DNA from 2 places in the Streptomyces sp. P3 genome. Region 2 is predicted to be linked to the other one. Evidence: predicted binding sites of a transcription regulator. Region 2 holds the regulator's gene; the other holds the start of a gene.

Region 1 (7,061 bases), 950 kb from region 2:
AGGAAACGGCAGGAGAGGACACCCGTATGACGGCTCCCACGGTCCGACGACGTCCCCCCGGGGCACGATGGAGGGAAGGAGGCGAAGCCATGACCCCCAGCACCGCCGAACGCCCGCAGATGTCGATCCAGGACTTCGAGGACCTCAGCGCGGCAGCACCCGAGCATGTGCGGCTCGAGTTCGTCGACGGCCGGGTCCGCACCAGGGACCCCCTCGGCGTCGAGGACTTCGAAGCGTTGGAGCGCCGGGCGCCGGAGACCGTCCGGCTGGAGTACGTCAACGGAAAACTAGAGGTCAAGGCAATGCCGGACGGCATGCACACGTCGATCTTCATGTGGTTGCTGCGCCAGTGCATGCACCAACGCCCTGATCTGGACCTCGCACCGGAACGCGGCGTCAAGGCCGAGGCCTACCGAAAGGGTCGCGCCCGCACGGACGGATTCCTCGCGCCGGTGAATCACTTCGTGGAAGACGGGGAGTGGTCCGCCCCCGATGGCGCCCTCATGGCTGTGGAAATCACCTCCCACGACCGCGACACCGACCAGCGCGACCGCGTCGACAAGCCCATCGGTTACGCCGGGGCCGCCATCCCCGTCTATCTCCTGATCGACCGCGACAACGACACGGCCGTCGTGTTCAGTGAGCCCAAGGACGGCCGCTACCAGCAGTCCGTGTCCTACCCCTGGGGTGCCACCGTCCCGCTTCCGGCACCCGTAGGCATCACCCTCGACACCGAGCAGCTCAAGCAGTTCGCCGACTGAAAAGCCCGAGGGCGGCACCCCCCGTTTCCGGGAAGTGCCGCCCTCGGTCGAAGGACAGGCGATCAACCGTCAGGTCGATCAGAAGTCCATGTCACCGCCCGGCATGCCGCCGCCGGCGGGCGCGGCGGCCTTCTCCGGCTTGTCGGCGATGACGGCCTCGGTGGTGAGGAACAGCGCGGCGATGGAGGCCGCGTTCTGCAGGGCGGAGCGCGTCACCTTCGCCGGGTCGATGATGCCCTCGGCGATCATGTCGACGTACTCACCGGTCGCGGCGTTCAGGCCGTGGCCGACCTGGAGGTTGCGGACCTTCTCCACGACGACGCCACCCTCGAGACCACCGTTGACGGCGATCTGCTTGAGCGGGGCCTCGAGCGCGATGCGCACGGCGTTGGCACCGGTCGCCTCGTCACCCTCGAGCTCCAGCTTCTCGAAGACGGCGGAGGCCTGGATGAGCGCCACGCCACCACCGGCGACGATGCCCTCCTCGACGGCGGCCTTCGCGTTGCGGACGGCGTCCTCGATGCGGTGCTTGCGCTCCTTGAGCTCCACCTCGGTGGCGGCGCCGGCCTTGATGACCGCGACACCGCCGGCGAGCTTCGCCAGGCGCTCCTGCAGCTTCTCGCGGTCGTAGTCCGAGTCGCTGTTCTCGATCTCGGCGCGGATCTGGTTGACCCGGCCCGCGACCTGGTCCGAGTCACCGGCACCGTCGACGATGGTCGTCTCGTCCTTGGTGATGACGACCTTGCGGGCCTTGCCGAGCAGGTCGAGGGTCGTGTTCTCGAGCTTGAGGCCGACCTCCTCGGAGATGACCTCGCCGCCGGTGAGGATGGCGATGTCGTTCAGCATCGCCTTGCGGCGGTCGCCGAAGCCCGGGGCCTTGACCGCGACGGACTTGAAGGTGCCGCGGATCTTGTTGACGACCAGGGTCGACAGGGCCTCGCCCTCGACGTCCTCGGCGATGATCAGCAGCGGCTTGCCGCCCTGCATGACCTTCTCGAGGAGCGGGAGCAGGTCCTTGACGTTGGCGATCTTGGAGTTCGCGATCAGGATGTACGGGTCGTCGAGGACGGCCTCCATACGCTCCATGTCGGTGGCGAAGTACGCCGAGATGTAGCCCTTGTCGAAGCGCATGCCCTCGGTGAGCTCGAGCTCCAGACCGAAGGTCTGCGACTCCTCGACCGTGATGACGCCTTCCTTGCCGACCTTGTCCATCGCCTCGGCGATGAGCTCGCCGATCTGGGTGTCGGCGGCGGAGATGGAGGCCGTGGAGGCGATCTGCTCCTTGGTCTCGACATCCTTCGCCTGCTCGAGCAGGGCGCCGGAGACGGCCTCGACGGCCTTCTCGATGCCGCGCTTGAGAGCCATCGGGTTGGCGCCGGCGGCTACGTTGCGCAGGCCTTCCTTGACGAGGGCCTGGGCGAGGACGGTCGCGGTGGTCGTGCCGTCACCGGCGACGTCGTCCGTCTTCTTCGCGACTTCCTTGACCAGCTCGGCGCCGATCTTCTCGTACGGGTCCTCGAGCTCGATCTCCTTGGCGATGGAGACACCATCGTTGGTGATCGTGGGGGCGCCCCACTTCTTCTCGAGGACGACGTTGCGGCCCTTGGGGCCGAGCGTCACCTTGACGGCGTCCGCGAGCTGGTTCATGCCGCGCTCGAGGCCGCGCCGCGCCTCCTCGTCGAACGCGATGATCTTGGCCATGTGAAGTGGTCCCTCCAGGACTGGGGGTGATTCCTTCGGACCGCGCCCGCGCCCGCGACGGACGGCTCGCCGGCCGTGTGGTTCCTTGCCCCACCTGGCCTGCGGGCCTCACCGACCCGGTCCTTCGTTGTCACTCTCACCTTCAGAGTGCTAACGCCAATGATTAGCACTCGCCCCTGCCGAGTGCAAGCGCCTCGGGACGATCCGCAGGTGAACAGGGGGCGTCCGGGCCCGCCGCGCGCCCGTCGGCCGGGGGTCGGGGAGGTCGCCACCCGGGGTCGCGCCCCGCACCGGGGCATGCCGAAGGGCTCGTGCCCCGGGAGGCGCGAGCCCTTCGAAGATGAAACAGAAGAACGACGCTGTCAGTCGGCGCGTGCTTCAGCCGGTCGCGAGCCGGACCATGTCCGCCTGCGGCCCTTTCTGGCCCTGCGAGATCTCGAAATCGACCCGCTGACCCTCTTCCAGGGTGCGGTAGCCGTCCATCTGAATCGCGCTGTAGTGGACGAATACATCCGCACCACCGTCGACCGCGATGAAGCCGTACCCCTTCTCCGCGTTGAACCACTTGACGGTGCCCTGAGCCATGCCTAACTCCCCTATTACTGGCCCTTGCACAGATCCACACTTCGTGGATCCGGGTCAGACCTCACCCCCCAGTTGGTTGGGGGCGTGCGCCGGAACGCGTCGACCGCGGCTGAATGTATCTGCCCAACTGCCGTCTGCAACAGGTCAGTCGGACGAGAATTCTGGACGTGCGAGATCCGGAATGTGGCGCAAATTCGCCAGAATGCAGGGCAAGTCGGGCCCTGCAAAAGCCACAAATGCCGCAAATGCAGCACACACTTTGGCTGCTTCTTGTCGGGCACGGGCGGAAATAAAAGGCTCCGGAACCGGTGATCAGGACCGGGTTCCCCAACTGTACCGCGCTCAACCACACTGAATTGCCCCCTCCGCTTCTATCGCGGAGAGAGCAATTGCATGAACTCTCGGTAATCGCTGTTACCGACGGTTACTACCGGCGGGTACTGAACATCGGTCAGCCACCTGCGACGGCCGGAATGATCGAGATGCCGGCACCGGCCGGAGTCGCCGTTTCGAGACCCTGCTCGAAACGGACGTCGTCGTCGTTGACGTACACGTTGACGAACCGGCGCAGCTTGCCCTGGTCGTCCAGGACGCGCGCGGCGATGCCGGTGTGGTTCTTCTCCAGGTCGGAGATGACCTCGCCGAGGGTCGCGCCCTCGGCCGGGACCTCGGCCCGGCCGCCGGTGTAGGTGCGCAGGATGGTCGGGATGCGAACGGTGACGCTCATGGTGTGTGATCTCCGGTCAGGTAGTCGGCCTCAGGGGCGCGGGAAACTGCGCGACCAGCCCCAACCGGCCCGCAGCGCGCGTACGGTCTCCTAGCGGAGCGCCCCGCTCATGATGCGAGGCCAGCCTCTCGGAAAGAGTCCAGGTTCGGGCGGATGGTCGCGGTGAGTCCGGTGCCGGCCACCGCGTCCAGGGTCTTCAGGCCGTCGCCGGTGTTCAGGACGACGGTGGTCTTCGTCGGGTCGAGCAGACCGTTGTCGATCAACTTCTTCGTCACGCCCACGGTCACGCCGCCGGCCGTCTCCGCGAAGATGCCCTCGGTGCGCCCCAGCAGCTTGATCGCGTCGACGACCTGCTCGTCGTTCACGTCCTCCACCGCGCCGCCGGTCCGCCGCGCGATGTCGAGGACGTACGGACCGTCCGCCGGGTTGCCGATGGCCAGCGACTTGGCGATGGTGTTCGGCTTCTGGGGCCGGACCACGTCGTGTCCCGCCTTGTAGGCGACGGACACCGGGGAGCAGCCCTCCGCCTGCGCGCCGAAGATCTTGTACGGCCTGTCCTCGACCAGCCCGAGCTTGATCAGCTCCTGCAGACCCTTGTCGATCTTCGTGAGCTGGGAGCCGGACGCGATGGGCACCACCAGCTGGTCGGGCAGCCGCCAGCCGAGCTGCTCGCAGATCTCGTACGCCAGCGTCTTCGAACCCTCGGCGTAGTAGGGCCGCAGGTTGACGTTGACGAAGCCCCAGCCCTCGCCCGCCGGGTCGCCGATGAGCTCGGAGCAGAAGCGGTTGACGTCGTCGTAGTTGCCCTCGATGCCGACGAGCTCGCCGCCGTAGATCGCGGCCATGACGACCTTGCCCTGCTCCAGGTCGTGCGGGATGAACACGCACGAGCGGAAGCCGGCGCGGGCCGCGGCGGCGCCCACGGCGCCGGCCAGGTTGCCGGTGGAGGAGCAGGAGAGCGTGGTGAAGCCGAACGCGCGGGCGGCCTCGATGGCCTGGGCGACGACCCGGTCCTTGAAGGAGTGGGTCGGGTTGCCGGAGTCGTCCTTGACGAAGAGCTTCCCGGCGTCGACGCCCAGCTCGCGGGCGAGGTTGTCGGCCTGTACGAGCTTGGTCCAGCCGGGGTTGATGTTCGGCTTGTCGGCCACGTCCGCCGGGACGGGCAGCAGCGGCGCGTAGCGCCAGATGTTCGCGGGTCCCGCCTCGATGCGCTTGCGCAGCTCCTCCGTGTCGTAGGAGGAGAAGTCGTACGCGATCTCGAGCGGGCCGAAACACTCCTCGCACGCGAAGACCGGACCGAGGGGGACGCGGTGGCCGCACTCGCGGCAGCTCAACGCGGTGGCCGGACCGAGGTCGACAGCGGAGGTCGTAGAGTCCGTGGTGCTTGCAACAGTCTGCGCAGCCATGTGAGGCGAGGCCCTTTCTCCTCATCTTCCTCACGACGCACTTCGCCGTGAGACGGATTTGGCACCTTCCCGAGCCGGGAGCCTCGCTGAACGATCAACACTGATCTACGAGAACCGACTGGAGGGTTGCCGGGGCTTCATCGGGCCGTGTCCCTCTGCCCCTCTGGATGAGCGGTATTCGGTTGTTGATCTGTGGGCGCCGATGACCCTGACATGCGATGGTCACCCGCGTTGTCCAAGACTGTAACCGAAGGCCAGGACAGTTGAGATAGTCGTCCGAACCGCGAGATGGATCACACAGGACCGTACTCGCCGAGAGAACGCAGAGGAGCCGCCGACGTGCTGGAAGAAGTGGAGCGCTGGCTGAGCACCCGTTCCTGGTCCCTGACGGACCGCCCACTGCACCGGATTCTCGCCGCGAAACAGCGCACGGGCCAGTCGGTGAGCGTCGTGCTGCCCGCGCTCGACGAGGAGGAGACGGTCGGCGAGATCGTCGCCGTGATCCGTCACGACCTCATGCAGCAGGTCCCGCTCGTCGACGAGATCGTCGTCGTCGACTCCGGATCGACCGACCGCACCTCCGAGGTCGCCGCGGCGGCGGGCGCGCGCGTCGTCCACCGCGACGAGATACTCCCCCGCATCCCGGCCGTGCCCGGCAAGGGCGAGGTGCTGTGGCGCTCGCTGCTGGTCACCCGCGGGGACGTGGTCTGCTTCGTCGACGCCGACCTGCGCGAGTTCTCCTCGGACTTCGTCTCGGGGATCGTCGGCCCGCTGCTCACCGATCCGGACGTGGACCTGGTCAAGGCCATGTACGACCGCCCGCTGGGCGGCGCGGCCGGTCAGGGCGGGCGGGTCACCGAGCTGATGGCCCGCCCCCTGCTCAACATGCACTGGCCGCAGCTCGCCGGGTTCGTGCAGCCGCTCGGCGGCGAGTACGCGGCCCGCCGGAGCCTGCTGGAGCAGCTGCCCTTCCCGGTGGGCTACGGCGTGGAGCTGGGCATGCTGGTCGACGCCCTGCACCTGGTGGGCCTCGGTGCCCTCGCCCAGGTCGACGTCGGCGTGCGCAAGCACCGCCACCAGGACGGCCAGGCCCTGGGCCGGATGGCGGCGGCGATCTACCGCACCGCCCAGCTGCGGCTGGCCCGCGGCCATCTCGTCCGCCCCGCCCTCACCCAGTTCGAGCGCGGCCCCGACGGCTTCGAGCCGCACACCCACTCCGTGGACACGGAGGAGCGACCGCCGATGACGGACATCGCGGAGTACGCGCGCCGCAGGGTGGCCTGACCGCGTACCCGGCCGCCGCGACAGGGCGCCGGCGGCGGCGACACGGCCGGACACGGCCCCGCCGCCCGGCGCGGCCGCACGTTTGAGTGTTTACAGAGCGGGCTAGGTTGAGGCTTATGGCTTCCACGCACGACACGTCTGCCGCCCGGGGTGCCGAGGTACTGGTCGCGTCCAACCGCGGTCCGGTCTCCTACGAGGTGCGCGAGGACGGCTCGCTGCACACGAAACGCGGCGGCGGCGGACTGGTCTCCGGTCTGTCGGCCATCGGCCCCGACGCGGGTGCGCTCTGGGTGTGCTCGGCCCTCTCCGACGGCGACCGCGAGGCGGTCCGGCGCGGGGTCGGCGAGGAGGGCGTGCGTATGCTGCCCGTCCCGGCCGACGTGCACGCCGACGCGTACAACGGCATCGCCAACTCGGTGCTGTGGTTCGTCCACCACCTGCTGTACCAGACCCCGCTGGAGCCGGTCTTCGACGCGGAGTTCCGCCGCCAGTGGGCCGCGTACGAAACATACAACCGGGCCTTCGCCGAGGCGCTCGCCGAGGAGGCGGCGGACGGCGCGGCCGTGCTGGTCCAGGACTACCACCTGTGTCTCGTCC
Region 2 (7,061 bases):
GTGCGCACGAAGAGGGGGTTGGTCAGCGCCTCCTTGTGCACGGCGTGCGCGCCGGACTCGGGCGTGGCGAGGAACGCGGTGCCCAGCTGGGCCGCGCTCGCGCCGGCCGCGAGGACCGCGGCGATCTGGCTGCCACGCATGATGCCGCCGGCGGCGACGATGGGCAGGCTCACTGACTCGCGGACCTGGGCGACCAGGGAGAGCAGACCGATGCCGCAGCCGTCGTTCTCTGGGTTGTCCCGGTGGCTGCCCTGGTGTCCGCCGGCCTCCACCCCCTGCACGACGACCGCGTCCGCGCCGGCCCGCTCCACGGCGAGGGCCTCCTCGGCGGTGGTCGCCGTGACCAGCGTGAACGTTCCCGCACGGCGCAGCGACTCCAGCGCCTCGCCGCTCGGTACGCCGAAGTGGAAGGACACCACGGGCGCCGGGTTGTCCAGCAGCACCGCGAGCTTGGCGTCGTACCCGTCGTCGCGGCCGCTGTCCGGATCGCCGAGTTCCGTGTCGTACCAGACGGCCTCGCCGGCCAGCTGGTGGGCGTAGACGTCGACGGCGCCGGCAGCGGGGGGCGCGGCGACAGCCGCTCCGGTGGAGCCGGTGCTCGCACCGGGGTAGTCGGGCTGCGGCATGAAGAGGTTGACGCCGAAGGGGCGGTTGGTGAGGCTGCGCAGCTGCTTGATGTCCTGGTACATGCCGTCGGCCGTCTTGTACCCGGCCGCGAGGAATCCGAGCCCGCCCGCCTCGGACACGGCGGCCGCGAGCTGCGGGACGGAGACACCACCCGCCATGGGGGCCTGCACGATCGGGTGAGGGAGAAGACCGGTCAGCGCGGAGGACATGGCGGCATGTTGTCACGTCCTCAGAACAAGTCCGAATCGGCCCTTCTCCTCGGCACGGGCCAGGCGATCCGGCCGCCGGCGCGCACACTCGGCCCGCCCGGGGCTTGAGGACGGGGCCCTTTCGGGCCCGAGGGCGCGGGGGTCCGGGGCGCAGTCCCTGATGACGGGAAGGGAAAGGAAGAGAAGGGAAGGTGCGGCGGGGGCGGAAAAGCAGCCCCCGCCGCACCCCACCGTCACCGCCCGTTGAACGCGTCCTTCAGTCGCGAGAACAGGCCCTGCTGCCCGGGCTGGAACTGCCCCGTGGGCCGCTCCTCGCCCCGCAGCTTGGCCAGCTCGCGCAGCAGCCGCTCCTGCTCGGGATCCAGCTTCGTCGGGGTCTGCACCTCGACGTGCACGATGAGGTCGCCGCGGCCGCCGCCACGCAGATGCGTGACGCCCCGGCCGTGCAGCGGGATCGACTGGCCGGACTGGGTGCCGGGCCGGATGTCGACCTCCTCCAGGCCGTCCAGCGTCTCCAGGGGCACCTTCGTGCCGAGGGACGCCGCCGTCATCGGCAGGGTCACCGTGCAGTGCAGGTCGTCGCCGCGCCGCTGGAACTGGGCGTGCGGCAGCTCGTGGATCTCCACGTACAGGTCGCCGGCGGGGCCGCCGCCGGGACCGACCTCGCCCTCGCCCGCGAGCTGGATCCGGGTGCCGTTGTCGACGCCGGCCGGGATCTTCACCGTCAGGGTGCGGCGCGAGCGCACGCGCCCGTCGCCCGCGCACTCCGGGCACGGGGTCGGCACGACGGTGCCGAAGCCCTGGCACTGCGGACACGGCCGCGACGTCATGACCTGGCCCAGGAAGGACCGGGTCACCTGCGACACCTCGCCGCGACCGCGGCACATGTCACACGTCTGGGCGCTGGTGCCGGGGGCGGCGCCTTCGCCGCTGCACGTCGTGCAGACGATCGCGGTGTCGACCTGGAGGTCCTTCGTGGTGCCGAAGGCCGCCTCCTCGAGGTCGATCTCCAGCCGGATCATCGCGTCCTGGCCGCGCCGGGTGCGTGAGCGTGGCCCGCGCTGCGACGCCGTACCGAAGAACGCGTCCATGATGTCGGAGAAGTTGCCGAAGCCACCCGCCCCGAAGCCGCCGGCGCCGCCGCCCGCCTGGGACAGCGGGTCGCCGCCGAGGTCGTAGACCTGCTTCTTCTGCGGGTCCGACAACACCTCGTAGGCGGCGTTGATCTCCTTGAACCGCTCCTGGGTCTTCGGATCCGGGTTGACGTCCGGGTGCAGCTCGCGCGCGAGCCTCCGGAAGGCCTTCTTGATCTCTTCCTGCGACGCGTCGCGGCGCACGCCGAGGACGGCGTAGTAGTCCGTGGCCACTTACGACTCCGCCAGGATCTGTCCGACGTACCGTGCCACCGCTCGTACCGCTCCCATCGTTCCCGGGTAATCCATGCGGGTCGGTCCGACCACGCCGAGTTTGGCGACTGCTTCGCCGCCCGAACCGTAGCCGACCGACACCACGGAAGTGGAGTTGAGTCCCTCGTAGGCGTTCTCGTGACCGATGCGTACGGTCATGCCCGAATCCCCCGCCTCGCCAAGGAGCTTGAGGAGCACGACCTGCTCCTCGAGGGCCTCCAGGACGGGCCGGATGGTGAGGGGAAAGTCATGTCCGAAGCGGGTGAGATTGGCGGTTCCGCCGATCATCAGCCGCTCCTCGTTCTCCTCGACGAGCGTCTCCAGCAGGGTGGAGAGCACCATCGTGACGGTGCCGCGGTCCTCGGCCTCGAAGGCCTCCGGAAGATCCTCCACCAGCCGCGGCACGTCCGAGAACCGGCGGCCGGCCACCCGGCTGTTGAGCCGTGCGCGCAGATCCGCCAGCGAGGACTCCCCGAACGGCGCCGGGCAGTCCACCAGCCGCTGCTCGACCCGCCCGGTGTCCGTGATCAGCACCAGCATCAGGCGGGCGGGCGCGAGCGAGAGGAGCTCCACGTGCCGCACGGTCGAACGGGTCAGGGACGGGTACTGCACGACGGCGACCTGCCGGGTGAGCTGCGCGAGCAGCCGTACCGTCCGCGCCACGACGTCGTCGAGGTCGACCGCGCCGTCCAGGAAGTTCTGGATGGCGCGCCGCTCGGGGCCGGTCATCGGCTTGACGCCGGCCAGTTTGTCGACGAAGAGCCGGTAGCCCTTGTCGGTGGGGATCCGCCCGGCACTGGTGTGCGGCTGGGCGATGTACCCCTCGTCCTCCAGGGCGGCCATGTCGTTGCGGACCGTCGCCGGGGAGACGCCGAGGTTGTGGCGCTCGGTGAGCGCCTTGGACCCCACGGGCTCCTCGGTGCCGACATAGTCCTGGACGATGGCGCGCAGCACCTGGAGCCTGCGTTCACTCAGCATCGCGCGCACACCTCCAGAATCTCGTCCCCCAGTCCCCTGGGCCTTCGCGTTTGGCACTCTTCACATTCGAGTGCCAGCGTTCCCCGGCCAGTGTACGGCTGTGGGGTACACCCGGGGCAAGGTCGGCCCCTGCACGGGTGCCGCGCAGTTAGCGTCGCGGTATGACGATGACTTGGGAAGAGCTGGGATGGGAGCGGGTCGCGGCCGGGGTGGGCCGCTGCCGGCTGCCGGGCTGGGACTGCACGGTGGGGCTGGTCGTCGGGGCGGGTGCGGCGCTGGTGATCGACGCCGGGTCGACGCTGGCGGAGGGGGCGCTGCTGCGGGCGCAGGCCGAGGAGCTCGCCGGCGGGCGTGTGACCCATCTCGCGCTCACACACCCCCATTTCGACCATGTGCTGGGGGCGGCGGCGTTCGCCGGCGCGGAGGTGTTCGGGGCGGTGGGCATCGATTCCGTGCCGGCCGACGAGCTGCGGGAGGACGCGGTCCGGCAGGGCGTGGACGAGGCGGCGGCGACGGAGGCCGCGGACACGCTCGTCCGGCCCCGCCACTTCGTCTCCGGGGAGTGGACGCTCGACCTGGGCGGGGGCCGCCAGGTCCTGCTGGCGAACGTGGGCCCCGCCCACTCCGCCCATGACCTGGTGGTCCTCGTCCCGGGTGCGGTCGCCGGTGAGCCCGAGACGGTCTTCTGCGGCGATCTGGTCGAGGAGTCCGGTGAACCGCAGGCCGGCCCGGACGCGGTGCCGTCGCGCTGGCCCGCCGCCCTCGACCGGCTCCTCGACCTCGGCGGCGAGGACGCGCGATACGTGCCCGGTCACGGGGCCGTGGTGGACGCGGCGTTCGTGCGTGCGCAGCGGGACGCGCTCGCGGAGCGATTCGGCGTGTCGACGTAATCCCGCCCAGGGGATTCTCCTATCGTCATCCGAATGCGCCAGTACTCCGCCGACCTGACACCTCCCTGGAAGAAGCCGACGCCGGTTCCCGAGGTCGCGGCGGAGCCCGGCCTGGTGGTGGAGGAGCCCGGCACCGGTTTCTGCGGCGCGGTGATCCGCTGCGAGGCGGGCACGGTGACCCTGGAGGACCGCTTCGGCAAGCACCGGGTGTTCCCGCTGGAGCCACGCGGCTTCCTCCTGGAGGGCAGGGCGGTGACCTTGGTGCGACCCGCCGCGGGCCCCGCACGTCCGGCCCGCACCGCCTCGGGTTCGGTCGCCGTCCCCGGCGCCCGCGCTCGGGTGGCCCGCGCCGGCCGCATCTACGTCGAGGGCCGGCACGACGCCGAGCTGGTCGAGAAGGTGTGGGGCGACGACCTGCGCGTCGAGGGCGTGGTCGTGGAGTACCTGGAGGGGGTCGACGACCTGCCGTCGATCGTCGCCGAGTTCGGCCCCGGCCCGGACGCGAAGCTGGGCGTCCTGGTGGACCACCTGGTGCCGGGGACGAAGGAGTGGCGCATCGCGCAGGCGGTGACCAGCGAGCAAGCGCTGGTCGTCGGCCACCCGTACATCGACATCTGGGAGGCCGTGAAACCGGCCTCCCTGGGGATCGCGGGGTGGCCTCGGGTCCCGCACGGCCAGGACTGGAAGACGGGCGTGTGCCGGGCGCTGGGCTGGCCGTCGGAGAACACCGGGGCGGTGTGGCAGGCGATCCTGAAGCGGGTCGGCTCCTACAAGGACCTGGAGCCGGAGTTGCTGGGCCGCGTGGAGGAACTGATCGACTTCGTCACCGACGGCGGGGCCTGACGTCCGTCCGGCACGGGCTGCTCCGCCGTGCCGGACCGCGTCACGACCCGGACCGCGTCACGACCCGGGGCGCGGACGCGTCACGACGCGAGGCGATCAGTCGACCAGATCCCGCACCACCGCGTCCGCCAGCAGCCGGCCGCGCAGGGTGAGCACCGCCCGTCCCTCGTCGTACGGTCCGTGCTCCAGCAGGCCTTCCCCCAGCGCCCGGCGGGACGCCGCGAGCCCCGCCGGCCGCAGCAGGTCCAGCGGCGCGCCGTCACGCAGCCGCAGCTCCAGCAGGATCCGTTCCACCCGGCGGTCCTCGTCGGACAGCAGCTCCCGGCCCGCGCCCGGGGAGCGGCCCGCCGCCAGCGCCGCCGCGTACGCCCCCGGATGCTTGACGTTCCACCAGCGCACCCCGCCGACGTGCGAATGCGCGCCCGGCCCGGCGCCCCACCAGTCGGCGCCGCGCCAGTACAGCTCGTTGTGCAGGCAGCGCGCCGCCCGCGACGTGGCCCAGTTGGAGACCTCGTACCAGTCGTAGCCCGCCGCCGACATCACCTCGTCCGCGATCAGATAGCGGTCGGCGTGCACGTCGTCGTCGGTCGTCGGGACCTCGCCGCGGCGGATCCGGCGGGCCAGCTGCGTGCCCTCCTCGACGATCAGGGCGTACGCGCTGACGTGGTCGGGTCCGGCGCCCAGGGCCGCCTCCAGCGAGGCCCGCCAGTCGTCGTCCGACTCACCCGGGGTGCCGTAGATCAGGTCCAGGTTGACGTGGTCGAAGCCCGCTGCCCGCGCCTCCGCGACACACCGCTCGGGCCGGCCGGGCGTGTGCGTGCGGTCGAGGACCTTCAGCACGTGCTGCCGCGCGCTCTGCATGCCGAACGACACCCGGTTGAAGCCGCCCTCGCGCAGGGCCGTCAGATAGGCGGGGTCGACGGACTCCGGGTTGGCCTCCGTCGTCACCTCCGCGTCCGCCGCGAGGCCGAACTCGTCACGGACCGCGCCCAGCATCCGTACCAGGTCGGACGCGGCCAGCAGGGTCGGCGTACCGCCGCCGACGAAGACGGTGCGGACCTCGCGCGGGTCGTCGCCGAGGACCTTGCGGGCCAGCCGGATCTCGTCGATCACGGTGTCGGCGTAGTTGTCGCGGGAGGCGAGGATGCCGCCGGTGCCGCGCAGCTCGGTCGCGGTGTAGGTGTTGAAGTCGCAGTACCCGCAGCGGGTCGCGCAGTACGGGACGTGCAGATAGAACCCGAGGGGGCGGTCGGCGGCGCCGGCGAGCGCGGACGCCGGGAGCGTGCCGTCGCCGGGAACCGGCTCACCGTCGGGGAGTGCGGAAGGCATACCGCCCATTGTCCCGCACGCCCGCACCGGCCCTCGTCGGCGTGCTTCGCCGCCGCGTCACCCTCGCGTCGGCACACGCCGTCGCCCGCGCCGCCCCCTCGTCCGCGCCGCCCCTCGGCTGCGGCCCGCGACCGCTGCCGGACCTCCCTCAGCCCAGCAGCTCCGCCCCCAGCGGACGGCCCGGACCGGCGCCCGGCAGGACGTACGCCACCGCCGAGCCCCGCGCCTGGGTGAACGCGGCCAGGTCGTCCTGCGCGGCCATACGGCGCTGGACCCGGGCGAACAGCGCCGGGTCCCGCATGAAGGCGAGGAACAGCAGGCCCTGGTCGGTGGGGCCGTCGGCATAGGAGTAGCTGCGGCGCAGCATCCGGGCGCCGTCGTCGAGGCGGGGGCTCACGGCGCGCACGTGCGAACGCGGCGGCGTGGCGTACCGGCCCTGAGCATCCTTGGCGAGCGGGTCGACGTCGTCGTGCTCCGAGCCGCCGTCGAGCGGGGCCCCGGTCGCGCGGCGGCGGCCGACGATCTCCTCCTGACGGTGCACGGCGAGCCGCGCGAAGTCCTCGACGCGCAGGTGGACACGCCGGACGACGAGGTAGGTCGCGTCGCCCGACCACACCCAGCGCTCGCACTCCTCGGCGGTGGGATTGGCACTGCCGTTCCTGAATCCGAGCAGGTCGCGCGGGGTGCCTCCGCCGTCCGGGGAAGGCGGCAGGAAGCCCCCCTGACGCCACCGCGGGCTCAGCGCGTCCCCCGCCAGCCGGGTCAGGGTGACCGCGGTC

Evidence for each region. Region 2 encodes HrcA, which represses chaperone genes, less so after heat shock. Its sites were predicted from a motif close to TTNGCACTCNGNNNNNCNGAGTGCNAA; they were not measured.
Region 1: a site for HrcA is predicted at 2,626-2,652, ahead of groL (chaperonin GroEL). Genes of this name have one in related genera too.

The regions. Positions count from the first base shown of each region.
Region 1 covers NZ_CP028369.1:2,579,945-2,587,005, reverse strand. Annotated here, with positions in the region: gene C6376_RS11680 (hypothetical protein) at 1-30, shown strand, start outside; gene C6376_RS11675 (Uma2 family endonuclease) at 90-761, shown strand; gene groL (chaperonin GroEL) at 840-2,462, opposite strand; gene C6376_RS11665 (cold-shock protein) at 2,841-3,047, opposite strand; gene C6376_RS11660 (MoaD/ThiS family protein) at 3,499-3,774, opposite strand; gene thrC (threonine synthase) at 3,882-5,180, opposite strand; SAM riboswitch class I at 5,199-5,354, opposite strand; gene C6376_RS11650 (glucosyl-3-phosphoglycerate synthase) at 5,520-6,464, shown strand; gene C6376_RS11645 (trehalose-6-phosphate synthase) at 6,581-7,061, shown strand, end outside.
Region 2 covers NZ_CP028369.1:3,528,993-3,536,053, reverse strand. Annotated here, with positions in the region: gene C6376_RS15800 (nitronate monooxygenase) at 1-836, opposite strand, end outside; gene dnaJ (molecular chaperone DnaJ) at 1,070-2,203, opposite strand; gene hrcA (heat-inducible transcriptional repressor HrcA) at 2,204-3,220, opposite strand; gene C6376_RS15785 (MBL fold metallo-hydrolase) at 3,382-4,110, shown strand; gene C6376_RS15780 (DUF3097 domain-containing protein) at 4,144-4,953, shown strand; gene hemW (radical SAM family heme chaperone HemW) at 5,050-6,282, opposite strand; gene C6376_RS15770 (Dyp-type peroxidase) at 6,431-7,061, opposite strand, start outside.